One region of the Arthrobacter sp. CAN_C5 genome, then DNA from elsewhere that is predicted to be linked to it. Evidence: riboswitches for the same ligand, from Rfam matches in the RefSeq annotation. Region 1 holds a riboswitch; each other region holds the start of a gene.
The links. A riboswitch is a leader RNA that binds a small molecule or an ion and turns the genes downstream of it on or off. The one in region 1 is predicted to bind S-adenosylmethionine.

Region 1 (7,636 bases):
GACGGGGTGGGCTCCCGGGTGGCGAGTGCTGTGGCGGCTGTGGCGGTCATTGGACTCTTCCTTCTGCTCGGCGTCGGAGCTCGCGCCCGATCACGGTGATGGATAGTACGGTGGCGACAAGGAATGCGGCGGGGAGGGTGATCATCCACGGCGCGTTGGTGATGAAATTGCGGCCAACGGACAGCATCGCGCCCCACTCCGGCGCCGGGGGTGGAGTGCCCAGACCCAGGAAGCTCAGGGACGCCCCCGCGCCAATGGCGGAGCCGACGCCGATGGTTGCCAGGACGAGCACCGGCTTCATGACATTGGGAATGACATGCGTGAGCAGAACCTGGCCGCGGCGCAGCCCGAGTGTGCCGGCCGCTTCGACGTAGCCGGAGCGGCGGACCAGATGGGTCTGGGCCCGGGTGATGCGGGCGTAGTAGGCGACGCTGCCCGCCCCGATGGCCAGGATCGCGTTCTCGGTGCCTCCGCCGATGATGCCGATGACCACCAGGGCAAGGAGGATCTCGGGGATGGCAAGGGTCACGTCCAGGACCCGCATAACCGAGGCTTCGACGAGCCGGCCGTTCAATCCGGCAAGCAAACCGATGGCCGTCCCGCCGACCAGCCCGATGGCGGTCGCACCCAGCCCGATGTAGAGGGACGTCGCAGCACCGTGCACGATCCGGGAGTAGATGTCCGCCCCTGAGTCATCGGTCCCAAAGAGGGCCGTGGGGTTGGGCGCCTCGAAGCTGCGCGCCGGATTGACGGTATAGGGGTCGGCGCTGGCGAGCACGCCCGGCACCAGGACTGCTGCGGTGAGCCAGAGGAGGAAGCCGGTGGCAAGGAGCAGCCCGGGGCGTCGCGCTGTCTGGGAGAGGATGCTCAAGAGGTCACCACTTTCGGGTCGATGAGCGTGTAAAGGAGGTCGACCGCCAGGTTGACCACCACGTAGACGGCTGCCGACAGGAGAACGATGCCGATGATCACCGGCAGGTCCTTGTTGTAGACAGAGGCGAGGGTCAGGGCGCCGATTCCCTGCCGGCTGAACAGGGTCTCGACAATCACCGACCCGCCGAAGAGGGAGGCAACAACGAACCCCGACAGGGTCATCACAGGGATGGCGGCGTGCCGGAGCGCGTGCAGCATACGAACCGGGAGGTCCCGCATGCCGCGTGCGCGGGCCGTCAGAATGAACGGCTGCTCCAAAACATCTTCCAGCTCGTTGCGCAGCACCTGTGAGAGCGTTCCGAACACCGCCAACGCCAGGGTCAGCGCCGGAAGGATCAGGGCGATGACACCCTGATCCCCTCCGATGGGAAACCAGCGCAGGGTGAAGGAGAAGACGATCAGCAGGACGAAACCGATGATGAAGGTGGGTGTTGCGGCGAGCACCACCTCGATCCCGGACACGATTGATCGAACCCAGGGGGACCGCTGGGCGGAAAGCACGGCAACGAGCACCGTCAGTGGCAGGGCGACGAACGCAGCCGCGGCGGCGAGCATCGCCGTCGCACCGATCTGCTGCCCGATCGCAACGGTGACGGGGATCCGGAGGCGGTAGGACTGCCCCAGGTCTCCCTGCAGCAGGTTGCCCAGGTAACTGGCGTACTGCACGATCAGGGGTTCGTTGAGCAGGTAGTCGCTGCGCACCTGGGCGAGGGTTTCTGCGGTGGGGCGGGCATCGGGTCCGCCAAGAATCAGGAGGGCGGTGTCGCCGGGGATGAGGTAGACGGCAAGGAAAGTCATGGTGGCCGCCCCCCACAGGACTCCGAGCCCGATTACCAGCCGGAACAGGATCCGCCGTGCCATGCCCACCTACTCCGCCTTCCAGGCGTAGGTCAGGACGGGGACGGGGTGAGAGGTGTCCACGGCAACGTCCCGCACCGCATTGGAGTAGGCGAACTGGCTGGGGTTTTCGTGCAGCGGCAGGCCAGGCACAATGTCCAGCAACCGGTGCTGGACCTCCGAGTAGGCTTCGTCGGCGATCTGCCCGTCATCGGCCGCCCGGGCCGCCAGGAGAAGGTCATCGAGAGTGGGGTCATCCACATAGGAGGAGTTCTGACCGATTCGCTCTCCCGTGATCTCCGAGGAGTGATACCTGATGAACAGCACGTCGGTGGTGTTGGTGTGCCACACGCCGGCCAGCGCGTCATAGTCACCGGCGTACCGCAGTTCGCTCAGCTGTGCTTGCGGCAACTGGATGATCTGGAGGTCGAAGCCGGCCTTCCGTGCTTCACCCTGCAGCTGGACGAGCAGGGGGTTAGGCGTGGTGCTCTCGACAGTGGGCACGTCGATGACGAGGCGCTCGCCGTCCCTGGTCCGGAACCCCTCGTCGTCGCGGCCGGTCCAGCCAGCGTCGTCCAGGAGCTGATTCGCTTTCTCCAGGTCGTGGTGCAGGGTCCCCTCAACCGCCGGATCGTAGTATTTGCTTGCCGTCGACAGGAAACTGTCGGTCGGTGTGAACGTGCCGAAGCCGAGACTTTGGGTGACCGCCTGCGTGTCGATGGCAGCCACGAACGCCTCGCGGACGGCCTGGTCGCTGAAGGGTGCACGGCTCAGGTTGAAGCTGAGCACGTTGGGGCTGCCGGTGCGCACCAAATTCTCGTAGGTGAAGTCCGGGTTTGCGTCGACCGCGGCAGCGTTCTGCGGGGCCAGGTTCTCCGTCAGGTCATACTGCCCGGACACGAGGGACTGGTGGCGGATGACCGGCTCACCCACCAGGGTGACCTCCACCCCATCAAGGTAGGCCTCGCCGTCACCCTCAAGCCACTCCGGTGCCCAGTCGTACCCCTCCCGTTTGGTATAGCTGATGCCCTGGCCAGGGCGGTAGTCGGCAACGGTAAACGGGCCCGTTCCGATCGGCTCTTGGCAGAGAGTGTCAGGGGATTCGAGGATGGCCTTGCCGGAGTTCATACCAAGCCACGACTGGGCCAGCGTGTAGAGGAAGGGTGTGTAGGCGTACTCCAGGTGTGCCTCGAACGTGTACTCATCAATCACCGTGCCGTCGACGTAGGGCGCTATGTAGGCGGCGGCAAGGGGGGACTTGGTCGCTGGATCCCTCATGTGCTCCAGATTGAGCCCAAACACCTCGGCGTTCCAGGGGGAGCCGTCGCTGAAGGTGACTCCCTCCTTGAGGTGGAAGGTGTACGTCTTGCCGTCGTCGGAAATTTCCCACGACTCCGCGAGATAGGGAGCTATCTCGCCGTCGTCGTCAAGGGTGACCACATTGTCGTAGATCAGCCTCCCCAGGAACTGTTGCTGGGTCGCTGAGATGCCGTGTCCGTCGAGGCAACCCGGCTCGGCCGAGATCGACACGTCGAGGATGCCACCAGACACGGGATCCGAGGCCGGGTCAACAGCCGGGTTCGCAGCCGGGTTGGCGGACGCAGCGCAACCGCTCACCAGGGAGGCTACGAGGAGCGACGCGAGAATGGCTATTCTGCCCTGCGGTCGCTGGGAATTGTGGGCAGGATGGAGCGCTTTATTGTTCATGTGCTATTCCTCGGTGCGGTCCGGGGGCACACTAAAGGCACTACCCGGAGAAAGAATAAAGGGGGTCGAATCAGCGCTGAATTGTTAGCGCATAATTATCAGGAAATGGAACGGCTAGCCGGACAACTCACGAGGTACGCCTTTCGAAGTGCTCTTGCCTGCGCCGGCTCGGTCTGGTAATTACCGAGGCGAAGGCCGCTTCGTCATCCGAACCACCCACGAACATGGGGTTGGTGCGCGGTCCAGTCGGAGCTTTACGACCGCGTCTCTTGAAGCTGTCCCCAGTATATGCACAATGCGCAGACCAGCAATTAATAGGAAGTAACTTCCATCAATTGCGGGTCATAATTCGGGTATTTGTTTATGCGCTGATCACGCTGTGCTTATGTGTGCGAACGTGTGCACATATACTGAAGGGGATGCAAGCTGTTTCGTTCCGGACGGCTCGCCCCTTTGACCGAGAGGACACTTCGTGCTTGAAGTACTCAGGGTGACCGCCTACAGACGACTCTTCACGGCCCAGGTGGTGGCCTTGGCGGGAACGGGTCTCCTCACCGTTGCCCTGGGTCTACTCGCCTATGATCTGGCGGGCGCGCGGGCCGGGACGGTGCTCGGAACGGCTCTGACGATTAAGATGCTGGCCTACGTTTTCGTTGCACCCGTCATGGCGGTACTGGTGGAACGGGTACCCCGGAAGGCCGTCCTGATCGGCGCGGATCTGATGCGCACTGGTATAGCACTCACGTTGCCGTTGGTCGATCAGGTCTGGCAGATCTACCTATTGGTGTTCATTTTGCAGTCCGCATCGGCAACGTTCACACCCGCGTTCCAGGCGTTGATTCCAACGCTTCTACCGCGGGAGCGCGACTATACCCGGGCGCTGTCCCTTTCCCGCCTCGCCTATGATCTGGAGTCAGTACTCAGCCCGATCCTGGCGGCGGCGCTCCTGACTTTCATGAGCTTTCACCTCCTTTTCGTCGGCACCGCTGTGGGTTTCCTCCTGTCGGCCGCGATGGTCGTCGCCACCCCACTACCCCCTCAGCAGATCACCGTACAACGCGCCTCGGTTCTTCACCGGACCACCCTCGGTACGCGAATTTTTCTTGGTGAGCCGACCCTCCGTGGACTCATGGCGCTGAATTTTGTCGTGGCCTGCGGGACTGCCCTTGTGCTGGTGAACACCGTTGTCTACGCATTGGAGCTGTTCGAAGGAACAAATACCGACCTTGCCATTGCTCTGGCCTGCTACGGCGCAGGTTCCATGGCTGTCGCCCTCACGGTTCCACCTCTTCTTGACCGCGTGACGGATCGAACCCTGATGATTGCGGGAGGCGGTGTGATCTCACTAGGCCTGGGATTGGCCGGGGTGCTTGCCGCTGCTGGGCAGTCCTGGGTTCTTCTGCTCGCGGTGTGGACTGTGCTGGGTGCTGGGACCTCTATGATCAACACCCCATCTGCACGGCTACTCAGGAGAGCTGCCACCAGCGCGTCGCGGGCCCCCCTTTTCACCGCCCAGTTCTCGCTGTCGCACGCCTGTTTCATCCTGACCTACCCGATCGCGGGGTGGTTGGGGGCGACCCTGGGGCAAGAGGCAACGGCAGGGATTCTTGCGGGCCTGGCTACACTGGGGGTATTGGCGGCACTGAAGCTGTGGCCTCGAGGTTGGAGCCCGGTTTCCGGGGAAACAGCGACTGTCCAGGAGGCACATCAATGACTGACCGCCAGTTACAGCCGGAGCCGAGCCTGCACCATTCTGGATCCCCGGATGACCTGCGGCTGGAGGCGGGAGCAGCCGTGTTCAAAATGCTCGCAGACCCTACCCGGCTCCACCTGTTATGGCTCCTCACCCAGTCACCGGCCGATGTGACCGCCCTGGTAGATCACACCGCTGCCTCGCGGACGTCTGTGAGCCAGCATCTTGCAAAACTTCGGTTCTCGGGTCTGGTGACCACAAGAAAAGAAGGCCAGCGCGTTGTGTATAGCATCGCCGACGGCCATCTGGCCCGGCTGGTACGTGAGGGCATGAATCTTGCAGATCATCGCGTGAGCGGGGAACCCATCCACGGCTAGCGGCAGCCCGGTCAGCCCTGCTGGTCAACAATAATCGTAGAGACATCAAGATAGATCATGATTGTCCACCCCAGAGTGAGGGAGTTCCAGCCAGGTCACGCGAGAATCGAAGGATCTGGGCGCTCTACTGGATGGCCAGCAGTAGCTTATCCGGATCGATCGCCTTCGCCAGGAGCTGAGACTATCCTTCGCATTCGGCGCAGTACTTATCGCCGTTCTTCTCGCGTGCGAGCTGGGTGCGGTGCTTCACCAGGAAGCAGGACATGCAGGTGAACTCGTCTTCACGCTCGGGAATGACGGAGATGAGGAGTTCTTCCTCCAGGACGGCGCCGGGAAGATCGAACCCTTCAGCAGTGTCGCTCTCATCGGTGTCAATTGTTGAAGACTGGGTGGTGGCGCTGCGTTGAGCCTGAATCGCTTCGAGCGATTCGTTGACAGGCTGGTCTTCGGGCCTGACGCGTGGTTCGTCGTAGTCTGTTGCCATGCGGGCGTTGCTTCTCCTTCAGTTGTGTGATCAACCAGAGTACAGGGATCACCGGCCGTGATTGGCCGGCTTACGCTATAAGCGTCTGGAGGGGCCTTTAAGTTCCTTCAACGTCGACGAGATTCCCTCAGCGTCGACGAAACTCCTTCGGAGACCGCCGATGGTGAGTGTATCGGGGCTACCCAACGGCTGCAGTGTCCTTCTTCGGACGTGGCTTAAGGGCCAGCCCGTGAGTTTTGCCACACCTCGAGCTCTGAGGCTCAGACATCAAGCTCTGAGGCTGAGGACAGCCGCGATGTTGACGGCCGCCCATGCCTCGGGTCCTGTCCCTGCGGTTACTTGTTCACCTGACTGAGTGCGGATGGCTAGGCTGGGTGGATGGCAACAGTGATTCTCGTGCGACACGGCCGCACGACAGCGAATGCGTCCGGACTACTGGCCGGACGGACGGCAGGCGTCAGCCTCGACCAGGTGGGACGCGACCAGGCGGCGCTCACCGGCGAACGGCTCGCGGTGGTACCGGTGGTTGCGGTGGTGTCCAGCCCCCTGGAACGCTGCCAGCAGACCGCGGAGTTCATCCTGGCCCGTCAGAGCGGCTCTCCGGCGACGCCAACCGCCGTCGACCTCACCGAGTGCGACTACGGGCAGTGGCAGGGCCGCACCCTCAGCGAGCTCGCGGCCGAGCAGCTGTGGTCGGTGGTGCAGTCCCAACCGTCAGCAGCCACCTTTCCCGGGGGCGAATCCATGGCAGCGATGCAGGCCCGGGCGGTGGCCGCAATTCGTCGCCTCGACGCAGCCTTCGAAGCCGAGCATGGGCCCAACGCCATCTGGGTGGCGGTGAGTCACGGTGACATCATCAAATCGATCCTCGCCGACGCGCTCGGCGTCCATCTGGACCTGTTTCAGCGCATCAATGTGAACCCCGCTTCCGTGTCGATCGTTAGGTACGGCGAGAGCCGACCGAGCGTCATCGCCACCAATACTGACGGAGGGGACCTGTCGTGGTTGTCGAGCAGCCCACCTGCGGTCGATGCGCCGTTGGGCGGCGGAGCGGGACATCAGGCACCAACGGCCCCCATCGCATAAAATAACTACCATGCCCACAAAAGTTCACGAGTTTACTTGGCCCGATCGCGTCGTCGTTGGCACCATTGGCCTTCCGGGGGAGCGAACCTTCTATCTACAGGTACGCGCGGGGTCACAGATCGTGAGTATTGCGCTGGAGAAACAGCAGTCGGCCCAGCTGGCGGAGAAGATCGACGAGATCCTGGACCAGCTCGGTACGCTCGAGGGGAATCCCTTCAGCATTCCCGCGAGCACCCCCATCGAATTGGTCGACAATGACCAGTTGGAGCCGGTCGAGGAACAGTTCCGCACTGGCGCCATGAGCCTGGGGTGGGACCCCTCGACGGTGCAGGTGGTCATTGAGGCGTACCCGATCACGGAACTCGACGCTGACGACGACGAATCGCTCGCCGACGCTGAGGCCGAGGTCGAAGTAGCCGAGATGCTCCTCGTGCGAATGCCGGTAGGGACAGCCCGCGCTTTCGCCAAGCGCACGCGTGAAGTGGTGGGTGCCGGGCGGCCGACCTGTCCGCTGTGCGG
Region 2 (7,636 bases), 950 kb from region 1:
CGGACGTGCCGCCATCGAACCTGAGACGGCCCGGTTACTCACCCTTTTCGCCGCCGCGGGCTCAGCACCCGGGAAGGGGCAGGCACGATGAAACGTGCAGAGCGGCTCACCGCCATCCTTGACCTTCTGTCTGTGGCCAGCCAGGTGGATGTCGAGGAGATCGTCACCAAGCTCAAGGTGTCACCGGCGACCGCCCGGCGGGACCTGGACAGCCTCGCGGAGCAGCGGCTGCTGACCCGTACCCACGGTGGCGCCAGCATCGAGGCCGTCGCCTACGACCTGCCCGGCCGCTACAACAGGGACGCCCACGCGGACCAGAAACGGGCCATCGCCCAGGCGGCAAGCGACCTCATTCCCAAGGGCGCGGTGATCGGGCTGTGCGGGGGGACCACCAGCACTGCGATCGCCTCGGCCCTGAGCAAGCGCAGCGACCTGATGGAACCGTCCACCAAGCCCACCCTCACGGTCGTGACCAACGCGATCAACATTGCAGCCCAGCTGGTGGTCCGGCCCAACTTCAAGATCATGGTCACCGGTGGGATCGTCAATCCGCGATCCTACGAGCTGGTGGGATCCTATGCCGACGCGGTGCTGCAGCGGGTAGCTCTGGACCTCGCGTTCGTCGGGGTGAACGGCCTGGACCCGGTCGTCGGCCCCACCATCAGTGATGAGGGGGAGGCGGCAGTTAACGCGATGGTCGCCAAGCGGGCAACCACCGCCTATGTGGTCGCGGACTCGTCGAAAATCGGCACCCGTTGCTTCGCCACCATGACCGGTTACACCTTCAGCAACCTGATCACCGACTCCGGGATTACCGACGCCCAGCGGCAGTCGTTCGAGGATCACGGCACCACGGTGATCGTGGCGCCGATGGTGGCCACCGAATAGCCACAGGAGCTCCCACTAGGATGGCTGCCATGCCCACCGATGCCACCCACCCGCCCGCACGGCCCGCTCCCGGCGCCGTCGGGAGTGCCTCACCCGGCCAGCGCCGCCGGATCACCGCGGAGATCGCGATTGTCCTGGGACTGTCCCTTGGCCAGTCGGCGGTCTACTCGGTAGTGAACCTGCTCGACAAACTGAGCCAGGCTCCGCTGGCGTCCCAGACCACGCGGCTCAACCCCGTGCTCAACGACCGGCAGTATTTCGATCTCGTTTACCAGCTGCTGGGCATCTTCTTTGCCCTCATCCCGGTGTTCCTGGTGCTGTTCCTGCTCACGGAGCCCGGCAAATCGGCGTTCAGGACGCTGGGGTTCACCTTCAGTCGGCCCCGGGTCGACTTCGGGCTCGGTTTCGGCCTGGCCGTCCTGATCGGGGCGGGCACGCTGGGCGTGTACGCGGGCGGCAGGGCGCTGGGTATCACGACGGCGATCGAACCGGCGGCGCTCGACGCGTACTGGTGGACGGTGCCGGTGCTCATGCTGTCGGCACTGCGCCATGCGGTTGTCGAGGAGGTGATCGTGGTGGGGTATCTGTTCCACCGGCTGCGCCAGCTCGGATGGTCGACGCCGGTGATCATCGTCAGCAGCGCCCTGCTGCGCGGCAGCTACCACCTGTACCAGGGGTTCGGGCCGTTTATCGGCAACTTCATCATGGGGCTGATCTTCGGGTACGCCTACACCCGCACCAAACGGGTGATGCCGCTGGTAATTGCCCACGCGCTGCTGGACATTGCGGGTTTCGTTGGCTTTGCCCTCTTCGGGTCGGCGATCGGTATCGGCGACTAGGGGAACCCGACCCGCCCCGGCCCGGTGGGCCGGGGCCGTAATTTGGTGAGCGGGGACGGGCTAGATTTCAACCAGGCCGCTGGCAGCCTCGAAGGTCACCGACATCACGCCGGGAGTGCCGTTCGGGGCCACCCAGCGCACCGCGACACCATCCAGCGGATCGGTGGCGGGGGTCCCCAGCCATTCGGCGATCCGATCGGGTGACCCGGCGATGGTCAACGAGTCGAGCCGGACCGACGTTGGGCGGGCATGCGAGGGGTGCAGCGCCTCGGTCCCGTCATCCCACCTCAACATGTAGGGAACCTGGGGGTCGGCGATCAAACCCTTGATGCCGATCTGCTGCCACGTCAGTTCCTGTCCGTCCGGGAACTTGCGGTTTCCGGGAACCGCGCTGCGGCCGAGCCGCTCCTCAAACGGGGCCAGGTCGTCGACCGCGACGCACCACCCCATCCAGCCTCCACCGGCTTCGGAGCGCGCACGGACCGCCTGGCCGAAGGGCGCCTTGTCTGACGCGGGGTGGTTGAGTACCTCGACCACCTCAAGGTATTGGCCATTCAGCAAAGGGAAAATCATGTTCCGCGTGCCGAAGCGGGGGTGCACACCGCCCTTGACCGGTTCGATGCCCAGGGCAGCGGAAATCCTCCCCGCTGTCGCTACGAGGCCGTCGGGTTCACAAGCATATGAGACATGGTCCAAGCGCATGGCCCTAGTTTTGCACTTTGTGATGTGTGTCTCGACTTAGGGTCGCCTAACCTCTTGATGGGCCCCGCTGTCGCGGTAGATTGCGTTCACATATTTGCACCGGGACGGCTTCTTCGGGTTATCTAGAAGCAGGTCACGAGTGCCAGCACGGAGCGGATTACCGTTCCACCAGAGCCCCGGCTTGCTGGACGGCAACCCTCCTTCGCGGCGGGGTGCCCCGGGTGACGACCAGGCGGCGGGCAAGGTGTCCGGCGCAAGCGCGGACTTCGAGGCGGGCGGTTTCAGTGACAACTCTTCACACGACCCAACAGGGCAGCACCATGCATTCGCGCCGGGACGGGACGGTGCAGACCCGCAGCCTGGGCCCCTTCACCTGCGAGACCGGGGGATACCTCCCCGAACTCACCCTCGCCTACGAAACCTGGGGCACCCTCAACGCGGATGCCTCCAACGCGGTCCTGATCCAGCACGCACTGACGGGCAGCTCCCATGTCGCCCGGGGCGATTCGGACGAGGACGGCTGGTGGGACCAGCTGGTCGGCCCGGGCAAGACTATCGATACCACCAGGTACTTCGCCGTGTCGATCAACATGCTCGGCGGGTGCTACGGGTCCACCGGCCCCGCCAGCCTCGATCCCGACGGCGTCCCCTGGGGATCGCGGTTCCCGTTCCTGACGGTGCGGGATTCCGTGCGGGCCGAAGCGCTGCTGGCGGATGCACTGGGAATCGGGACCTGGCATTCGGTGCTTGGGGGGTCCCTGGGTGGGGCCAGGGCCCTCGAGTGGGCACTGATGTATCCGGATCGGGTGGAACGATGCGCAGTCATCGCGTGCACGGCGTCGAGCTCCGCGGAACAGATCGCCTTCGGCCAGGCCCAGCTCGCTGCCATCCGCCTGGACCCCGGGTTCGCCGGCGGCGACTACTACCCCGGCAGCGGGCCCACCGCGGGGCTGGGGCTGGCGCGACGGATCGCCCACATCACCTACCGGTCCGAACCCGAGCTTGAGTACCGGTTCGGCCGGGCACCCCAGAGTCCGGAGGTCCCCTTCGGCTCCACCGATCCGGCGGCCCGTGGCCGCTACCAGGTGGAGAGCTACCTTGATCATCAGGCTGACAAACTGGTGGACCGCTTCGACGCCAACAGCTATGTTGCCTTGACCGAAGCCCTGATGGGTCACGACGCGGCTCGCGATCGTGGCTCGCTGCACGCAGCGGTGCAGTTGGCGCGGGCGCAGTTCTTCATCGCCGCGGTGGACTCGGACCGGCTTTACTATCCCAGCCAGTCCCAGCTCCTGGCGGACGCGCTGCCCGGAGAGGTACCCGTGCACCTGATCACCTCACCGATCGGTCACGACGCGTTCCTCACCGAGGTCAGCCAGCTCCACGACAGGCTGCGGGACGCCTTCTACTCCTAGCCGCCCGCGCCCGGCGGCATACCCGGACCGAAGATGGGCGCGGCATCCGGACGCTTCGCCAGTATGTCGTCACCGGCCGACTGGCGGCGGAGCCGGCGCAACACCCAGGGAACGAAGTACACCTTCGCCCAGACGAGGTCCTCTGTACGGGCTGCACGCCAGCTCTTGTGGGGCAGGGGCTGCGGTTTCAGTGGAGTCAGGGAATGCGGCACGGCGAGGGTCTCCAGCACCATCATCGCGATCGTGTGGTGGCCCAGAGGAGAGAAATGCAGGCGGTCCCCGTCCCACATCTGCATGTCGACCAGTTGGCGCAACGCCCACAGGTCGGCGATCAACGCGTCGTGGCGCGCCGCGATGATCCGCAGGTTTTCATTGAAGATGGCGGTCCGGGATCTGAAGTTCCCCAGGACCGACTCGCGCGCGTCCGGTCCGGTGAACAGCACTACCGTCGCATGGTCGGCGCTGAGTTGTTCGACGGCGCTGTCCAGTTGTTCGGCGAGCCGGTCGGGATCGCCGCCCGGACGGATCAGGTCGTTGCCGCCCGCCGAAATGGTGATCAGGTCCGGCCGCAACGCCAGCGCGGGCTCCACCTGCTGATCGACAATCTGGTGCAGGAGCCGCCCGCGGACCGCGAGGTTGGCATACGCGAAGTCCTCACGGCTCAGGGCAAGTTCCTCTGCCACCCGGTCGGCCCAGCCCCGGTTGCCGCCGACGCTCTCGGGGTTCGGATCGCCGATTCCCTCGGTGAATGAATCACCCAGCGCAACGTAACGCGTCCAGGGGTGGGGAGTGGCGTTTCCGGCGGGATGGGGTTCCGGTGGCTGGTACAGGTTCCGGTTCATCCTCCTATCCTGTAGCAGTCCCCGGCTGGGTGCCACCGGTGGGCGCATGCCAGAATACTTCAATGACTCTTTCGGATACCCCCCACACATCAGCCGAGCAAGCCACCGGGCCGGCCTGGGATCCGGTAGTCCTGTGGTCCCGTCCCGAGGAGGAGAGGCAGGGGACCGCCCTGCTGGTGATGTTCCACGGGCACCTTGCCAACGAGGAAGACCTGATGGGCCTGGTGGACCACCTCCCCGCCGACCTGACCGTAGCCTCCGTCCGTGCCCCCCACGCGCAGGGACCCGGATTCACCTGGTTCCCCCTCAGCCAGGACACCGGGTACTCGGTGGACCTGGTCACTGACTCGGTCGCCCGGGTGGCCGCCTGGCTGGATTCGGTGAAGTCGGTGCACCCAAGCGTGTCCCTGCTCGGGTTCTCCATGGGGATGGCCGTAGCGACCACCCTGCTGCGCCACCGCCCCCGGGACTTCACCACCGTCGTCGGCCTGTCAGGTTTCGTGGTGCCCGCCGACGGAAGCGACTTCTTCCACGACGACGACGTCGCGGCCCACCCGGTGCCGCTGTTCTGGGGCCGGGACCAGGATGACCCGGTGATCACTGGGGACCGGATCGAGTTCACCCACCGCTGGGCTGTCGCGCACACCAGCCTCACCAAGGTGCTGTACGCGGGGATCGGCCACAGCATCAGCGTCAGGGAACTGGCGCACGTCAAGGAATTCCTTGAACTGACGGTGTTCGGAATCGAACCGCAACCTAGCCGGGGGTAATCACGGCCGGGAAGGGCCGCGGTTCAACAGCAGCGCTGGTCTCAGCCGCTGGTGATTCTCACCGAGACACCGTTGACGGTCACCACGTCGCCGGGGTGCAGTTGGGCGCCACGGCGCTCCTCGATCGCCCCGTTGACCTTCACCAGGCCATGATCGATGAGTTCCTTGGCTTGCGTACCGTCCTCAGCGAGGTTTGCCAGCTTCAGGAGTTGGCCCAACCGGATCATGTCATCCGAGATCTGGATGGTGTCGGCGGCGGTGGGGTCGACGTCGTGGGATTTGCTCATTGAACCATTCTGCCTTGCCGGGCATCTTGCTGCTGGCCAGCGACCGCAGGCGCATCAGTTGGGCCAGCCACGCTGCCATAGGATCAGTAGGTGTCACACCACCCCCGGCTTCCCCTCGTCCCCGGCCTGCTTCTCGCCGTCGGGGCTGGCGTAGCCATCCCCCTGCAGGGCAGGATCAACGGCGCACTCGGGACCCAGCTGGCCGACGGGGCCGCGGCAGCGCTGGTCAGTTTCAGTACGGGGCTCGTCCTGATGGTGGTCATCACCTGTGCGCTACCCCGGGGCAGGGCCGGTTTCCGTCAGATCGCTCCGGCGGTGCGGGAACGACGGTTCCCGCCCATCTACCTCGCCGCAGGCACCGTCGGTGCCTTCTTTGTCTTCTCCCAGTCCCTGACCATCGGCGTCCTGGGTGTGGCGTTGTTCACTGTCGCGGCGGTGATGGGCCAGACGCTCAGCGGCCTGCTCGCTGACCGGGCTGGCATTGGCCCGGCCGGCAAGCGGCCGCTGACGCTCATGCGGCTGATCGGTACCGCGCTAGCCGTCGCCTCGGTGGTGTGGGCAGTATCTCCCCGTTTTGGTGCTTCCGGTGACGTGCAGTCCTGGCTGATTCCGGTTCTGCTCCCGGTTGCCGCAGGGTTTCTCATCAGCTTCCAGCAGGCCATGAACGGCACCGCGGCCGTCCATTACGGGACTCCGATCACCGCCACCCTCCTGAATTTCGTCTCGGGCACGTCGGTACTGCTGGTCGCCTGGCTGATCAAGGTTCTGGTCGCCGGGCCGGGGGAGGCACTGCCCACCGAGTGGTGGTACTACCTGGGCGGCCCGCTCGGGTGTATCTTCATCGGGCTCGGCGCGGTCCTGGTCCGGAGCCTCGGCGTGCTCCTGACCGGGTTGGGAATGATCGCTGGACAACTGGTCGGATCGCTCGTCCTCGACCTCGTGTTCCCGACTTCGGGAACCGTGGTGGAAGTGGCCACGGTGGCCGGGCCCCTCCTGACCCTCGTCGCCATTGTGCTGACCACGCTGCCGTGGCCCCGGCGCGCGCTGCGCTTCCGCTGACCGCGGACCTCGCCCGGCGGCTCGTGAATCTGTGTCGGGACGCCACTGAACCCTGCGCCGGGACGCCGTCCCGACCACCTCGGTAGGCTAGGGTTGAACCTTCGATTCGTGCAGGCCGCAGCCCATTCCTGGGCCGTCTCAGACCTGCCGGGCACCACCACGGACCGCACCCAGCGGCCTGTAGAAATGGAGAACCACCTTGGCCAAGAACCAGTCCGCACTCGACCCCATCATTTCCCTGGCGAAACGCCGCGGATTCGTCTTCCAGGCGGGGGAAATCTACGGCGGATCACGGTCGGCCTGGGATTATGGTCCGCTCGGCGCGGAACTGAAGGAAAACATCAAGCGCCAGTGGTGGCAGTCGGTGGTCCGTGGCCGCGACGACGTCGTCGGCCTCGACTCCTCGGTGATCCTGCCCCGTAAGGTGTGGGAGGCCTCCGGCCACGTGGACGTGTTCAGCGACCCCCTGGTGGAGTGCCTGAGCTGCCACAAACGGTTCCGTGCCGACCACCTCGAGGAAGAGTACGAGGAGAAGAAGGGCCGGGCCCCCGAGAACGGCCTCAAGGACATTGCCTGCGCCAACTGCGGCACCCGCGGCGAGTGGACCGAACCGCAGGAGTTCTCCGGTCTGCTGAAAACCTTCCTGGGCCCCGTCGCGAACGAGGAGGGGATGCACTACCTGCGCCCCGAAACCGCGCAGGGCATCTTTGTGAACTTCAACAATGTCCTCAACACGTCCCGGAAGAAGCCGCCGTTCGGCATCGGCCAGATCGGCAAGAGCTTCCGCAACGAGATCACGCCGGGCAACTTCATCTTCCGCACCCGTGAGTTTGA
Region 3 (7,636 bases), 1.7 Mb from region 1:
CCCCGAACATGCCCGCGCGCTCGCCGACCGTGGCGCGGACCTGATCCTGGTGCCGGCGGCCTGGTTCAAGGGCGATCACAAGGTGGACCACTGGGAGACCCTGCTGAAAGCACGTGCCATCGAGAACACCGTGTGGATCGCTGCTGCCGGTACCTCCAGCGGACACACTATCGGCCACTCGGCCATCATTGATCCGATGGGCATCCCCCAGGTCTTCCTGACCGACGAGGATGAGTCAGTGGTGACCACTGACGTATCCCGACGGCGGATCGCCGACGTCCGGGAGTTCCTGCCGGTCCTGAAGAACCGCCGCTTCGCTCGCAACGAGGAGATCGTCGAGTCCCACTGAGGCGGATCCCGGTGTAGCCGCGTCGGGACGGCGGCCGTGGGATAGTCCTGGAGTACCCGCACGCGGTCATGGATCGGGTGCTCGCCGCCGCCGGTGAGCGGCTGCCACCGCAGTGGGCGCTCCAGGTCCCCCCTAACTACGTGGACGTGCTCCGCACCGCAGTGCCCGAGGCCGTGCGGGCCGCAGGAATCGACCCCCGCGACGTTATCGGCATCGCCACCGACTTCACCGTTTGCACCATGACGACGGCGGACGGCACGACGACGACGACGACGGCACGCCCGCTCAACGAACTTCCCGGTCTTGAGACCCGGCCGCATGCCTACGTCAAACTTTGGACGCCGGGAATGCACTGAAATAGCTGGGGTCGCATCTGACCCCACGCACAAAAGGCCCTGAGGCCAAGGAATGCCGGTTCCTACCGGCGTTCCTTGGCCTCAGGGCCGTTTCTGTGAGGGATGGAGTCGAGTGGTTTTACCCGGCCCGCGTTGCCCGAACGGCGTCCATGATGGTGGCGTCGGGATGTTCCTCACGGTATTGACACACCTTCGCGGCGTTGGCTGGTCCGGTGCCGGTTGGTCCGGCGTTGGCGCCGCCCGGTGTGGCGCGTCCGGCGGTGGTGGCCGAATAGGCCCAAAGCCCGAGCGCCAGGGCGACCCAAGCAAGGCCGGTGAGAAGGTTCGAGAAGACCACGCCAACGGTGATCCCCGCGGCGGCAAGCACCAGAATGGCGATCGGTAAGAGCTTCTTCATGGATTGCCCTTTCGCGTCGGTAGCCAAGGTAGTTTTCGCTCCGGTAATCAGGCTAGTTGAAGCACGTCGACGGGTTCAGCCTGGATACGCAAAAACGGCCCTAAGGCCAAGGAGTACCGGTTCCTACCGGCGTTCCTTGGCCTCGGGGCCGTTTCTGTGAGTCGCTAACCGAGCTAGCGGCGTGTTTGCGGGAGTTAGGCGGTGACCTGCCGCTTCGAGGAAATCACGCCGGTGTTGAAGCCGGCCAGGTTCAGCCCGCCGTGGAACCGGGCGTGTTCAATCTTGATGCACCGGTCCATCACCACGTTCAGGCCAGCCTCCTCGGCGTCGTGAGCGACGTCCTCGTGCCAGGAACCGAGCTGTAGCCACAGGGTCTTCGCGCCGACGGCTTTCGCCTCCGTGAGGACACCTGGCAGGTCGTCGTGCTTCCGGAATACGTCAACAATGTCGGGCACCTCCGGCAGGTCCGCCAGCGACGCGTACACGGGCTTGCCCAGGATCTCCTTCGCCACCGGGTTCACGAAGTACAAGCGGTACGGCGACGACGACTGCAGGTAGGTCGCCACGAAGTAGGACGCGCGGGACGGCTTGTCGGACGCCCCGACAATCGCCACCGACTTGGCATTACGCAACAGGGAGAGCCGCTCAGGGGCTGATGGGCCCTCCCAGGTACGTGCCGTTTCCAGGTCAGCGCTCACGCCTTCACTCCATCAACATTCGGGTCCAATTTATCCTCCAGGTTCGGTGCCGTAGCGAGGTCCAGGGCTTGGTCGAGGTCCCACAGGATGTCCTCCAGATCCTCCAGGCCGATCGAAATCCTCACCAGATCCTCGGGGATGCCTGCCGTGACCAGCTGCTCGGCGGAGAGCTGCTGATGCGTCGTCGACCCGGGGTGGATAACCAGCGTCCGTGCGTCGCCGACATTCGCCAGGTGGGAGGCCAGCTGCAGCGACTCGATGAACGTCTGCCCCGCAACGCGGCCGCCCTTCACCCCGAAGCTGAACACCGAGCCGGGGCCCTGCGGCAAATACTTGGCGGCCCGCTCGAAGTGCCGGTGGGAGGGCAGCCCCGCATAGTTGACGTACTCCACCCGGGGATCGTTCTCCAGCCACTCGGCGACTGCCTGCGCGTTGGAGAGGTGTTCATCCATCCGCTGGGCCAGCGTCTCGACCCCCTGGAGCAGCTGGAACGCGGACATGGGGGACAGCGACGGGCCGATGTCCCGGAGCTGCTCGGTGCGCAGCTTGGTCAGGAACCCGTACTCCCCGAAGTTCGCCCACCACTGAATGTTGCCGTAGGAGGGCACCGGTTCGGTCATGGTGGGGAACCGGCCGTTACCCCAGTTGAAGGTGCCGGCCTCGACGACGACGCCGCCCAGGGTGGTCCCGTGCCCGCCGATGAACTTCGTCGCCGAGTGGATCACAATGTCGGCGCCGTGCTCGATCGGACGAATCAGGTAGGGGGTGCTCAGGGTGGAGTCGATGATCAACGGCACACCGGCGTCGTGAGCGATCTTCGCCAGCCCCTGAATGTCGGCCACCTCGCCCGATGGGTTGGCGATCACCTCGGCGTAGACGGCCTTCGTGTTGTCCTGGATGGCGGCCGCATAGTCGGCTGGGTCGGTGCCCGGGACGAAGGTGGTATCGATGCCAAACCGGCGCAACGTCACGTCGAGCTGGGTGACGGTGCCGCCGTACAGCTGCGACGCGGCGACGATATGGTCCCCGGCCTGGCAGAGCGCAGCGAAGGTGATAAATTCGGCGCTCATGCCCGACGCCGTCGCGACCGCCCCGATGCCACCCTCCAGCGACGCGATCCGCTCCTCGAAGGCCGCGACCGTGGGGTTGCCGATCCGTGAGTAGATGTTGCCGTACTTTTGCAGCGCAAAGAGGTTTGCGGCGTCGGCCGTGTCCTTGAACACGAACGATGTCGTCTGGTAGATGGGGACGGCCCGGGCACCATGTGCCGAGTCGGGGGTGCCCCCTGCATGGAGTGCACGCGTACGGAATCCGAAGCTGCGGTCAGCCATTAGACACCTGCCTTAATGTTCTCGTGAGTGACGTCGTTGACGATGAAATCCAGGCCCTCTTTGCGGGCGAGGTCCGCTTCAAGTTCGCGGACGATGGGGAGGACGTCTTGGCCGAAGGCTTCGACTTCCTCCTGGAAGTGGAGGTAGCAGGTCAGCATCAGGTTGACGCCGATCTTCTTGTACTCGACGATCCGCTCGGCAATCTGCTCGGGCGTGCCGATCAGCTGGGTCTTGAAACCGTCGTTGTACTGGATCAGGTCCTCAAAGGAGGAATCTGCCCACATGCCCTTGCCGTCCTTGGTGGAGGCACCGGCTTCCTGGACGGCGCCACGGAACCCCTCGACCGCTGGCTTGTGTGCCTTGGCCACAATCTCGCGGAGGGTTTCGCGGGCTTCCTTCTCGGTGTCGCGGGCAATCACGAACCCGTTGAGTCCGAACCGTGGCTTGCGCCCGGCCTCGGCGGCGGAGGCCTGCACGCCGGCGATGTTCTCCTTGAACCCCTCAAGGTCCTTGCCGTTGGAGAAGTACCAGTCGGCCACCCGGCCAGCGGTGGCCTGTGCCGCGGTGGAGTTCCCACCGAAGAAGACCTCCGGGTGCGGCCGCCCGGGCACGTCAACGGGTGGTGGGTTGAGGGTGAAGTCGGTGATGTTGTAGTACTTGCCGGACTGCGAGAAGTTCTGCTCTGTCCAGAGGCCGCGGAGGATTCTGATGAATTCCTCGGTGCGGACGTAGCGTTCGTCGTGCTCCAACCAGGGGAGGCCGAAGCCCGTAAACTCGCTCTTCAACCAGCCCGAGACAATGTTCACGGCCGCCCGGCCCTGCGAGATGTGATCAGCGGTGATGATGAACTTCGCGAGGACACCGGGCTGCCACATGCCGGGGTGGACGGCGGCAATCACCTTCAGCTTCTCGGTCGCGCCGAGCAGGGCCAGCGAGAACGCCGTCGCCTCGTGCTGCTTGTCTGCCCCGTAGCTTGCCGCATACCGGGTTTGCGAGAGGGCGTACTCGAACCCAGCGTTCTCCGCGATGCGGGCCAGCTTCTTGTTGTACTCAAAGTCCCAGCCGGTGCGCTGCTCAATAGTGGAGACCACCAGGCCGCCGCTCACATTGGGAACCCAGTACGCAAACTTCAGGGGTTGGGAAAGGTCAATAGCCATATTTGTCCTCCATCGTGCCTGGCATTAGCACCCTAATGTCACTGCCGTGGGCAGCGGCCAGGGTTGCTGCGGTGTCAATGAGCCAGATCTCTCAACCGCTCGGGATGGTCCCCACCAGTGTGACAGCACGATCGCGGTGCACCAACATTGTTGCTCTCCGTTGCAGTGGTTGGCGGAGTGGCGACCTCACAGCTGGCGGCGGACGCCCGCCTCCCGGGCTATCCCTTCGACCTGCTCGCCCATGTCGTCGGCCAGCGGCTTGGTCCCCGATCCGCGGCGCAGCAGCGGGACATGGAACGGCCCGCCTGCTTCCTCCGTTTCGAAGCCGATCGCTGCGTAGATCGCCAGGGCGCCGAGCGCGAACCCAAAGATCCCGGCGGCGGTCTCCCAGCCATCCGCACCCGTCAGGTGGGCGACGCCGGTGAAAGCGAACCGCAGCGCGGAACCAGCGAGCACGGCGGCGGCCACCAGCTTGCCCTTCGCGCCCAGGATCGGTGCCAGCATAGCTACCGCCGCGGTAATCAGGAGCACCCCGAGCGCGGAAATCGATGCGCCCCCCGGGGTGACCAGCATCGCCACCGCGATCAGCGCCCAGGTACCGGCAACCATGGCCATCCCTGTCCCGGCAATCGGATCACGGGCGCCGAAGCCAATGACGGAGGAGAACAGTTGCAGCGGTACCGTGAGCACCAGGATCCCCAGCGCAACGATCTGTTCCTCTTGAGCCGGAATGATCCCCAGTTGCAGCGCGCTGACGCCGATGGTCGCCACTGCCAGCGCCATGAACGCCAGCGGGAGGGGTGTTCCGGTGGGCCGAAGCACGATCCGGGTAATTGCCAGCCGTTCCTCGCGCCGCTTCTGTTCATCCTTGTCAATGCTCATGGCACAACCCGATCACACGCGCGTAACAACCGACAAACGCTGCGTCGGGGCGGCCCGATGCCCGGGAAGGGTGAGCAACCTGGACCGGATGGGTCAACCTGGACATCCGTGAGGGACATGGTGATCACCGATGTCCAGGTTGCTCACCGGAAGGAGGTGCGGGTCACCGGACCGGGCGCGCGGCGAGCACTGCCGCGATGCCGGGCACGCACCCCTCGTTCTGGAGCGACGTGGTGTCGCCGAGCGCCGTGTTCTCGAACAGCTGGGTCAGGAGCCGCCGCATGATCTTCCCGGATCGGGTCTTCGGCACGTCGTCGACGACGACGACGGCGGTCGGTTTCGCGATCGGCCCGATCACTGCGGCGACATGGTTCCGCAGCACCCGGTCCACGTCCTCCCCGACGGCGGGACCGGTGCCCTCCGAGGGTGACAGGACCACGAACGCGGCGATTGCGTGACCGGTCCGCGGATCAGCAACAGGGCAGACACCGGCCTCGACCACCCAGGGGTGGGCCACGAGGGCCGATTCGATCTCGATGGTCGAGAGCCGGTGCCCTGACACGTTGAGCACGTCGTCCACCCGCCCGAGGATCCAGGTGTCGCCGTCGTCGTCGTACCTCGCGCCGTCCCCGGCGAGGAACCAGCCCTGCGCAGCGAACTTCCGCCAGTAGGAATCGAGGTAGCGCTGGGGGTCGCCCCACACGGTGCGGGCCATCGCCGGTCCGGTCCGGTCCACGACGATCAGGCCTTGTTCGCCGACGGGCACGGGGTGGCCGGCGTCGTCGACAATCCGGGTGCTGACACCGGGCAGCGCACGTGTTGCGCAGCCAGGCTTGAACGAGGGGTCGGTCGGTCGGGGGGAAAGGATGGTCGCGCCGGTCTCGGACTGCCACCAGGTGTCCACCACAGGTGCGGTGCCCGCCCCGAGGTGTTCCCTGAACCAGCGCCACGCCTCGGGGTTGGTGGCCTCGCCGACGGTGCCGAGAAGCCGGATCGAGGACAGGTTGTAGTCGTTGGGCACCCCGTCCGGGAACCAGCCCATCAGCGACCGGATCAGCGTGGGCGCCGTGTAGTAGCTGGTGACGCCGTAGCGTTCGATGATCTCGAAGTGCCGGCCCGGGTGCGGCGTGTTGGGGGTGCCCTCGAAGATCACCTGGGTGACGCCGTTGGAGAGCGGACCGTAGATCTCGTAGGTGTGGGCGGTGACCCAGGCCAGGTCGGCGGTGCACCAGTGGACGTCGTGCTCCCGCAGCTCCGGGTCGGGGTGGCTGAACAGGTACTCGAAGCTCCAGGACGCCTGGGTGAGGTAGCCGCCGGAGGTGTGGACCAGACCCTTGGGCTTACCGGTCGTCCCGGAGGTGTACATGATAAACAGGGGGGTCTCGGCGTCGAACGCCTCAGGAGTGTGGTGCGGGGAGGCGGAGCCGACGACGTCGTGCCACCAGACGTCGCGCCCCTCGGTCCACTCGACGTCGTCGCCGGTGCGGCGGATCACGAGGACGTGCTCGATGCTGGGTGAACCGGACACGGCCTGGTCAGCATTGGCCTTCACGGGGACCGCAGCGCCGCGACGATACTGCCCGTCGGTGGTCACCAGGAGCTTGGCGCCGGTGTCTTCGACGCGGAAACGGAGGGCTTCGGCCGAGAAACCGCCGAACACCAGCGAGTGGACCGCCCCGATTCGGGCGCACGCCAGGGTGATCACCACCGTTTCCACGAGGACCGGGAGGTAGATCACCACCCGGTCGCCCTTGCCGACTCCGAGGGACAGCAGCGCGTTGGCGGCCCGTGACACCTCGTCCTGCAGGTCCGCGTAAGTGACGGTGCGCCGGTCTCCCGGCTCGCCCTCGAAGTGCAGGGCCACCTTCTTCCCCAACCCGGCATCGACGTGCCGGTCCACGCAGTTGTGAGCCACGTTCAGGCGGCCGCCGGCGAACCATTCGATGACCGGGACGGTCAGTTCGACGTCGTCCCCACCGTCGTCCCCACCGTCGGCCCCTCCCGGAAGCGGGCGGGCGGGGTCGAAGCTGTGCACGGCCGACCACTCGGTGTCCCAATCCAGCCGGCGGGCCTGCCGGTCCCAGAAGTCGAGATGCTCTGCCTCGGTGAGCGGGTCGGCGTCCTGCAGGCTTAGGCCCATCGTCGTACCGCCCACTTCTCGGCGATCCCCAGCAAGGCGTCGGTGGTCTTGCCAATGATGGCCAGCAGGATGATGGCCAGGAAGATCCTGTCCACCCGTCCATTGTTCTGTGAATCACTGAGCAGATAGCCGAGCCCCAGGGAGGAGGCAATCAGTTCCGCGGCGACCAGGAACAGCCACGCCTGGGCGAGCCCCAGCCGCAGGCCCGAGAAAACGGCGGGAATCACCGCCGGGAGTTGCACGGTGGTCAGCAGCTTCAGGCCCTTGAGGCCGAACGCCCGGCCAGCTTCGACCAGGTTCCGGTCCACGTGGCGCAACGCAATGTA
Region 4 (7,636 bases), 1.5 Mb from region 1:
TCCCGCAGCGTCGCCACCGAATGGGAAGTGGGCGATGCGGGGGCAGACAACGGTGTGCTCGTGGTTGCCGACACCGCCGAACGGGAACTTCGGATCGAAACCGCCGACGGCGTCCGCGAACAGTTTTCTGATGACGAAGCGGCCGCAGTGATCGAGGACGTTCTTGAACCGGCGTTCGCCGATGAACAATATGCCGAAGGCCTCACCGAGGCGGTGGAGCAGATCTACCTGTACGCAGACGGGCAGGAACCGGTCCAGGAACCGTTCAACTGGGCCGTCCTCGCATGGGTCGTGGGTGTCGCATCTGCAGTGGTCGGCCTGATTATCTACTTCTTTTCCGTCGACTCCCGCCGTCGTCGTCGGGTTGCCGACGACGAGATCCGGGAGGCGGAAGAGAAGGATCCAACCTTCCGCCTCACCGAGGAACAACGCAAGGCCTACCGCAAGTACCGCTACAGCAAGCGCGGCGATGACGCCGTTAACTACCCGCCGACCTGGCTTCCCCTCTATATCGCCAACCCCGCGCTGTATTCGGGGTCCAGCACCAGCACGCAGTCCGGCTCGTCATTCGGCGGGGGTGGCGGGTTTACCGGCGGAGGCGCATCCGGCAGGTACTGACAGTTCTCATTACACTCGGTGCATGGATGACCTCGAACTGTCGATCGGTGGTGAACTGTTCCGCATCAGCGAGAGAAACCAGCCGCCGGGACGATTGAGCTACCACTTCGCCTGGCTCAACGGTCCGGACCAGGGGACGTATGGTTTCAACGTCGGATTGAGCCAACCGAGCCCGATGTCGAGGGAAGAGTTGATGGCCGAGGCGCGGGGGTTCGTTGAGGCGTTCTATGAACCGGGCGGGATTGGCGAGGAAGACTTTCCCGATCACAAGCCGGCACCCGGCGACAGGCCTCCGTCGGCAGGATAGCCAGCAGCGTCACCAGGCCAGCCGGTTGGACAGTCAGCGGCTCAGCCATCCAGTGCCCGCGGCCTCGCTGGCCCTGACTGCATTCTCAGGGTGGGAGCAGAAAATTTCCCGTTCCCACCCGCGCCCCGGGAAGCAGGAACCTACCTTCCGGCGTCGGGCCAAATGTCACTCCGGCTGATTCAGGGCAGCGTCGATTGCCTGCTGCGAGGTTTTCATTCCCAGCGCGACAGCGTCCTTGGTTGCCACCCCGCGGAGAATCATCCCCAGCACCCCCGTATGCACAAGGAGCAACTGCTCGGCCAGGTCGGCAGCTGAGTCAGGCCCCACCACCGCGATTGCTAGTTCGCGCAGGCGGGTTCTAAGAAGGTGCGTGTCACTGGCCAGTGCTTCCTGCAGCCCGTCGCCGGGGTGCGGGGATTCGGCGGCGACGCCGAGAAATGGGCACCACCGTGCCGGGGTGACACTCTTCCGGTAGCTCTGTAGCCCTGGCAAGAACGCCATGAGGCGCTCCCGCGGCGTCGACGCCTCATTCATTGCCAACTGCCAGGACTCGTCCCACCGGCCTAACCGGCGTTGCAGTGCCTGGACAATCAGCCCTTCCTTATTTCCAAAGTGGGAGTACAGCGTGGCCGGAGCAACATTCGCCTGTTTCAGGATGACATCCACCGGGGTGGCTGCAACGCCCTGGGTGAAAGCCAGATCCTCCGCCGCGTCCAGAAGACGATCTCGTGCGCTGAGTTGTGAAGACATGGCTTAACCATATAACGTTCGTTTCAATGAAACGCACGTTACAGTCTTCTCAAACCGCCGCCAGCCCCTTCCTTTCAGTGATGGCGCTGGCGCTCATCGCTGCAACCTATGGCCTGGCCCGCCTCGGATACGGCCTCTTCCTTCCTGCGTTCTCCGCCACATTTGAGCTCACGCCGACGGTCGGCGGCCTGCTGGCCTCCGGCGCTTCGGTGAGCTATTGCGTGTCGGCGCTAATCGGGTTCCGGTTTGCGCCGACCAGGCCACGGCTGGTGGCGATCCTCGCAGGATCGACGGCAGCGTCCGGCAGTGCGGGTGTTGCCACCGCTCAGGACACCCTCGTCTTCGCTGCGGCAGTGCTGATTGCGGGAATGGGGGCTGGCTTCGCCACCCCTGCCCTGGTGGAACTGGTTCGCCGGAACATCCCGGCCGCACAGATGAATAAAACCCAGTCGGTGGTGAACTCGGGGACCGGCTTCGGTGTGGTGCTTGCAGGTGCCTTGGCTCTGCTGGTCGGCTCCTCCTGGCGGGTGGCCTGGGGGCTGATCGCCGTCGTCGCACTCGGTGCTCTGATCGGCGTGCTGCGGACCGACCGGTCGCGCACCATTGGGGGAACCACCGATCATCTGGTGACGTCAACGAGGACGAGTGCAGAACTGCGTGCCCTGTGGCACCCGATCATGGCAGCTTTCGTCTTCGGCGTGGGGGTCTCCGCCGTCTGGGTGCACGGCCGCATCCTCCTTGAGGACCAGGGCATGGCGGTAGCGCTATCGGCGGGAGCGTGGATTGCACTCGGCATGGGCGGCGCCGTTGCTGTCCTATCGGCACCCTGGCTGGCCCGCCACTCAATCCGGACCACCTGGCTAGCGACCGTTGTGGCATCGGCGGTCGCTACGGTGGTGTTCGCTCTGGCTCCGCAGTACATACCCCTCAGCTTCGCCGCGGCGGCCCTGTTCGGCCTGGCCTACACCGCGGCAAGCTCCGTCCTGATCATCTGGGCCACCCATTCGGCGACGCACAGCGCCGCCGGAACGTCGATCCTCTTCACCAGCCTGGTGCTCGGGCAAGCCGTCGGCGCCACGCTGACCGGTTCAATAATCGAGGGAATCGGTTTTACGGCCGCCTTTGCCATCGCCGCTGGCATCTGTCTGCTCGGCGTCCTGAAGCCGGCGCCGCGGCCACACCCCACAGGTCGGGGTCAGGCCACGACAAATCAGGATCGGGCCACGGCGCCGGCACTGGAGACTACCGCCTGAGCGCCTTCCGGGCGAGTACGTTCCCCAGGAGCTGGACCGCCTGCACCAGCAGGATAATCACAATCACTGCAGCCCAGGTGACCCAGGGGTTGAACTGCCGGTAACCGTATTGGATGGCGAAGTTGCCCAACCCTCCACCGCCCACATAGCCAGCGACGGCCGACATGTCGACCAGCGCCACGAAGATAAACGTGTAGCCAAGGATCAGCGGTCCCAGGGCTTCCGGGATGATGATGGTCAGGATGATCCGGAGCCGGCCGGCACCTACTGAGCGTGCCGCCTCGATCACTCCGGGCTGCACGGTCAACAGGTTCTGCTCCACAATGCGGCTGATCCCGAACGCGGCGGCCAGCGACAGCGTGAAGATGATGGCGCTGTTGCCGATACCGGTCCCCGTCACAGCCCGGGCCAGGGGTTGCGCCGCGGCCAGGAAGATGATGAACGGGATGGGCCTGAAAATGTTGACAATGATGTTCAGGGTGCTGAACACGGCGCTGTTCCCCAGGATGCTGCCGGCCCGCGTGGTGTAAAGGCCGATACCGAGGAGCAGCCCACCCAGACCGCCGAAGAATAGGCTGAACCCGACGATGTAGAGGGTCTCGTAGGTGGCCTGCCACAGTTCCGGGCTGAGATCGATCAGGGAATCCATCAGCTGAGCTCCTTCACAGTGGTGCGGGTGGCGAGACTGGCCAGTGCGGCGTCGATCGCGGTGCCCGGTCCGGTAAGCGCGAGGGTGAGGTGCCCGAACGCGCGGCCCCTGATGTCGTTGATGCCCCCGTAGATCAGCTCGAACTCGACCCCCGCAGCGGCGAGTTCAAGGAACACCGAGGCCTGGGACGAGTCGCCGTCGCGGAAGGAGAAGGTGACGATCCGACCCGCATGCCGCTCGCGCAGCACGGCGACCTCGTCGGGTGACGGGATGCCCCTGACCACCGTGGAGACGAACCGTTGCGACGAGGCCTGACGCGGGTTGGAGAAGACGTCGAAAACGTCACCTCGCTCGACGATCCGGCCACCGTCCATCACCGCCACCTTGGTGGCGAGGGTCTGGATGACATCCATCTCGTGAGTAATCACCACAATGGTGATCCCCAGCTCCTCGTTGACCCGGCGCAGCAGGCGCAACACCTCGTGGGTGGTCTCGGGGTCCAGCGCCGAGGTGGCCTCATCGGCCAGGAGAATCTTCGGTGACGTGGCCAGCGCGCGGGCAATCCCGACGCGCTGCTTCTGCCCACCGGAGAGCTGCTCAGGGTAGTTCGATGCCTTGTCTGCCAGCCCCACAAAGTCGAGGAGCTCGGTGACGCGCGCCTGGATTTCCTCCCGGCTCTTCCCTGCGACGCGGAGCGGGTAGGCAACGTTGTTCCAGACCGTCTTCGCGTTGAACAGGTTGAACTGCTGGAAGATCATGCCAATGTCGAGGCGCAGCTTGCGCAGCTGGCGGTCGGGCACGTTGGTGACCTGGTGTCCGTCGACGATGATCGTGCCGCTGGTCGCCTTCTCCAGCGCGTTGATCAGCCGGACCAGGGTGCTCTTGCCGGCACCCGAGTACCCAATGATCCCGTAGATCTCGCCGGCCTCAATGTCTAGGCTGACGTTGTCGATAGCGTGCACAGGATCGTCACCGCGCCGCCCCGGAGGGAAGCTTTTCGTGACGTCCTGCAAAGAGATGAGGGGCATGGTGCTCCTTGCTGGAAGAGCCCTGCGGCCAGCCGGGATCGCCGGCCGGCCGCAGGAGTTGGCGGGGCCTGGCTAGCCCTGGGCGGCGGTGTCTTCCTCGACAGTGTCGAGGGTTGACTGCAGCTCCTCGGGAGTTACCACCAGGAACTCGGCCGTCCCACCGGAGGTCTCCTGGACGGCGTCCTGCACCTCCTGGTTTTCCTGGTAGATGCTCACCAGCTTTTGGTAGGTCTCGTTGGTCTCCTCACCGGCACGGGCGGCGAACACGTTCACGTACGCAACGGCGGCGGGATCCGTCGGATCGTCCTGCGCGATGGCGTCCTCGAAGTTCAGCCCCGCGTCCTGAACGAAGTCGTTGTTGATGATCGCGGCGGCGACGTCGGGCAACGACGTGGGTGTCAACGAGGCCTCGAGGGTGGTGACGGTGACCTTGGAGGCCTCCTCGTCAATGTCGTCGATGGTCGAGAAGGCACTGCCGCCGCCGTCGAGCACCACCAGTCCAGCGGACTGGAGCACGAGCAGGCCCCTGGCCAGGTTGCTCTCGTCATTGGGGACGGCGACGGTGGAGCCCTCGGGGATCTCGTCGACCGAGCCGTACTGGGTGGAGTACAGACCCAGAGGGTAGATCGCTGTGGACCCGATCGGGGCGAGCTCCGCACCGCTGGAAACGTTGTAGCGCGCCAGGTACACCAGGTGCTGGAACTGGTTGAGGTCGAGTTCGCTTTCGCTCAGTGCGGGGTTGGGCTGGGTGTACTCGGCGAAGTCGATGACCTCAAGGTCAATTCCCTCCTCCGCCGCGGCTTCGGTCAACAGCCCCCATTCCGGGTCGCTGGCACCGACGACGCCGAGGCTGATGCTTTCGTTGCCGGAGTCGGAGCCTTCCGACGAACCGCAGGCGACGGTGAGGGCCAGAAAGGGGACTACGGCAAGGGACAGGAGTTTGCGGGAATTCATGGGTTTTCCTTTGAACGGTTTACTTGGGAAAAGGACCAGCGGGCAGGCGAAATCGGCCGGAAGCTCTGCTGGATCGGCACTAAGAAAAGAAAAATGTGAAGGTGCTGCGTAAACTGCAGCGACAATCGGGCGGGATTCCTCGGGTGTTACATACTGGCTCGCTTCGAGATCGCGGGCGGTATCACCGAGACCCTTGCGGGGACTCTCCTGGATACGCCGTACTTGCCATCCGGGGACTTGTTCCGGTGGCCGAATCTTCACCTGAAGCACCCCACTACGGGAGAGGGTTGCTGTTCAACCGGCCAGGGAGCCATTGGCTGAACTCTTGATTCTGAGTTCACGCTAAAGCAGATAATTCGCAGGGTCAAAAAATGGTCTCGAAGGATCGTCACAAATGGCCCGGCAGAGAACTGCTGGCGAGCCGGTTCCTCGGCATGACCACCCAGCAGGCCCTCATAGCCTGGTCGGTCATCGCGACCGCCGGTGATCCAGCGGCGCGACTAGCCGGTGAGCTGCTCCCGGGACATGATCTGGTTGTCCGGACGCGGAACGAACCAGGGTTCCAGATCTACCGCGGTCATGGGCCGGGTGTAAAAGTAGCCTTGCGCCAGATCGCAGCCAAGCCCCAACAGGGCTTCCAGCTGGCCGGCCGTTTCGACGCCCTCGGCCACCGCAGACATGTTCGTCGCGTGGGCGAGCTGGATGCAGGAGGTCACGATCGCGTGGTCCTTGGTATCGGAGGTAAGGCCCGCGATGAATGACCGGTCAATCTTGAGCTCATCGATTGGGAAGCGCCGCAGATAGACCAGGCTGGAGTGGCCGGTCCCGAAGTCATCGATGGACAAGCTGACGCCCAGTGCGCTGAGCGCGTTGAGCGTCCGGAGCGCACTTTCGGGGTCGACTGTCAACGCCGTCTCGGTGATCTCGAGGGTGAGCAGTCCCGCCGCCACGTTGTGACGTTCCAGAGCTGCAGTCACGATGTCCGCCAGATGGGGGTCATTCAACTGAATGGCCGAAATGTTCACTGACATGCGTACCGGTGCCCGGCCGGGTGAGGAACGGTGCCAGGCCGCCTGCTGCGCCACGGCGGCGTTGACGACCCAGGCACCGAGGGGCAGGATCAGCCCGGACTCCTCGGCGAAGTCGATGAAGGATCCCGGGTCCAGCAACCCCCGGTCCGGGTGATCCCACCGGACCAGCGCTTCAAAACCGCTCATCTGTCCGTTGGCCAGGTCGATCTGCGGCTGGAAGAGGAGGAGCAGTTCGCCGTCGTCGATCGCCTGCCGCAGTTCGCCTCGGCGCTTGAGACGACCATCTGTCGGGTCCTTGGTGCTTCCGATTTCCACTTCAAACCGGTTACGCCCCAGCTTCTTCGCCCGGTTCACGGCGGTGGTGGCCCTGCCTAGCACGCCGTCGGTCGTATCGCTGGAACTAGCCATCGCAAACCCAATGCTGACCGAAAGATCGAGCGTTGACCCGCCCACAATCATCGGCGCGTTGAGGGCCGCCAGCAGCAAGGCTGCCGCCTGACACGCGGCTGCCGTGTCAGCAAAAGTATCGACGACGGCAAACTCGTCTCCATCGAGGCGCGCGACAACCGCAGTGTCGCTCATTGTGGACCGGAGCCGCCATGCCACGATGCTGAGTGCCTCGTCGCCGGCAGCGATACCCAGTCCCTCATTGACCGCCATGAAGTGGTCAATGTCGAGGATCAGGACGCCCACGGGAGACTGGTCGGTGCCATCCTCGGCGAGGAGGGCCCACAGCTCGGAGAGGAAACCCGTTCGGTTGACCAGCCCGGTGAGGGGGTCGTGGCGCATCAGGTGCGTCAGCCCGGCCTGGGCAGCCGCCGGGGTGGGCTGAGCCTCAATGCCGCGACGCACGTCCTCGAGGGCACGCTCATATGGCCGGGCCTCGGGGCCCGCCATGGACGACTCGGTGTATTCCCGATCGGAGGGGGTGTCCTGAAACAGTGCGGCGGATGAATCACTTGCGGGGTCGGGCATAAGTGCAATTCGCTTTCGGGTGAATCAACGGAAATCTGAAGTCCCCAGCGGTGGCGAATCCATGACCGATG

Region 2: linked by a shared signal. The riboswitch ahead of H4V95_RS13650 (homoserine O-acetyltransferase) and the one ahead of H4V95_RS09240 (ABC transporter substrate-binding protein) in region 1 are both predicted to bind S-adenosylmethionine.
Region 3: linked by a shared signal. The riboswitch ahead of sfnG (dimethylsulfone monooxygenase SfnG) and the one ahead of H4V95_RS09240 (ABC transporter substrate-binding protein) in region 1 are both predicted to bind S-adenosylmethionine.
Region 4: linked by a shared signal. The riboswitch ahead of H4V95_RS02095 (MetQ/NlpA family ABC transporter substrate-binding protein) and the one ahead of H4V95_RS09240 (ABC transporter substrate-binding protein) in region 1 are both predicted to bind S-adenosylmethionine.

Annotation. Positions count from the first base shown of each region.
Region 1 is NZ_JAGGMZ010000001.1:1,952,984-1,960,619, reverse strand. Features, by position in the region: gene H4V95_RS09255 (ABC transporter ATP-binding protein) at 1-50, opposite strand, end outside; gene H4V95_RS09250 (ABC transporter permease) at 47-871, opposite strand; gene H4V95_RS09245 (ABC transporter permease) at 868-1,794, opposite strand; gene H4V95_RS09240 (ABC transporter substrate-binding protein) at 1,801-3,477, opposite strand; SAM riboswitch class IV at 3,623-3,752, opposite strand; gene H4V95_RS09235 (MFS transporter) at 3,950-5,191, shown strand; gene H4V95_RS09230 (metalloregulator ArsR/SmtB family transcription factor) at 5,188-5,547, shown strand; gene H4V95_RS09225 (DUF4193 domain-containing protein) at 5,729-6,031, opposite strand; gene H4V95_RS09220 (MSMEG_4193 family putative phosphomutase) at 6,410-7,117, shown strand; gene H4V95_RS09215 (DUF3090 domain-containing protein) at 7,128-7,636, shown strand, end outside.
Region 2 is NZ_JAGGMZ010000001.1:2,898,459-2,906,094, reverse strand. Features, by position in the region: gene H4V95_RS13670 (class II fructose-bisphosphate aldolase) at 1-91, shown strand, start outside; gene H4V95_RS13665 (DeoR/GlpR family DNA-binding transcription regulator) at 88-888, shown strand; gene H4V95_RS13660 (CPBP family intramembrane glutamic endopeptidase) at 918-1,727, shown strand; gene H4V95_RS13655 (VOC family protein) at 1,788-2,429, opposite strand; SAM riboswitch class IV at 2,561-2,695, shown strand; gene H4V95_RS13650 (homoserine O-acetyltransferase) at 2,750-3,844, shown strand; gene H4V95_RS13645 (SGNH/GDSL hydrolase family protein) at 3,841-4,686, opposite strand; gene H4V95_RS13640 (alpha/beta hydrolase) at 4,749-5,456, shown strand; gene H4V95_RS13635 (RNA-binding S4 domain-containing protein) at 5,498-5,743, opposite strand; gene H4V95_RS13630 (DMT family transporter) at 5,834-6,802, shown strand; gene H4V95_RS13625 (glycine--tRNA ligase) at 7,002-7,636, shown strand, end outside.
Region 3 is NZ_JAGGMZ010000001.1:3,652,565-3,660,200, reverse strand. Features, by position in the region: gene H4V95_RS17050 (carbon-nitrogen hydrolase family protein) at 1-349, shown strand, start outside; partial or broken gene H4V95_RS17045 (ribulokinase) at 394-687, shown strand; gene H4V95_RS17040 (hypothetical protein) at 824-1,102, opposite strand; gene H4V95_RS17035 (CoA-binding protein) at 1,297-1,800, opposite strand; gene H4V95_RS17030 (O-acetylhomoserine aminocarboxypropyltransferase/cysteine synthase family protein) at 1,797-3,131, opposite strand; gene sfnG (dimethylsulfone monooxygenase SfnG) at 3,131-4,288, opposite strand; SAM riboswitch class I at 4,295-4,399, opposite strand; gene H4V95_RS17020 (hypothetical protein) at 4,475-5,170, opposite strand; gene acs (acetate--CoA ligase) at 5,334-7,310, opposite strand; gene H4V95_RS17010 (ABC transporter permease) at 7,301-7,636, opposite strand, start outside.
Region 4 is NZ_JAGGMZ010000001.1:427,973-435,608, reverse strand. Features, by position in the region: gene H4V95_RS02125 (YgcG family protein) at 1-618, shown strand, start outside; gene H4V95_RS02120 (hypothetical protein) at 641-925, shown strand; gene H4V95_RS02115 (TetR/AcrR family transcriptional regulator) at 1,091-1,675, opposite strand; gene H4V95_RS02110 (MFS transporter) at 1,702-2,928, shown strand; gene H4V95_RS02105 (methionine ABC transporter permease) at 2,918-3,577, opposite strand; gene H4V95_RS02100 (methionine ABC transporter ATP-binding protein) at 3,577-4,605, opposite strand; gene H4V95_RS02095 (MetQ/NlpA family ABC transporter substrate-binding protein) at 4,678-5,559, opposite strand; SAM riboswitch class IV at 5,773-5,890, opposite strand; gene H4V95_RS02090 (bifunctional diguanylate cyclase/phosphodiesterase) at 6,060-7,565, opposite strand.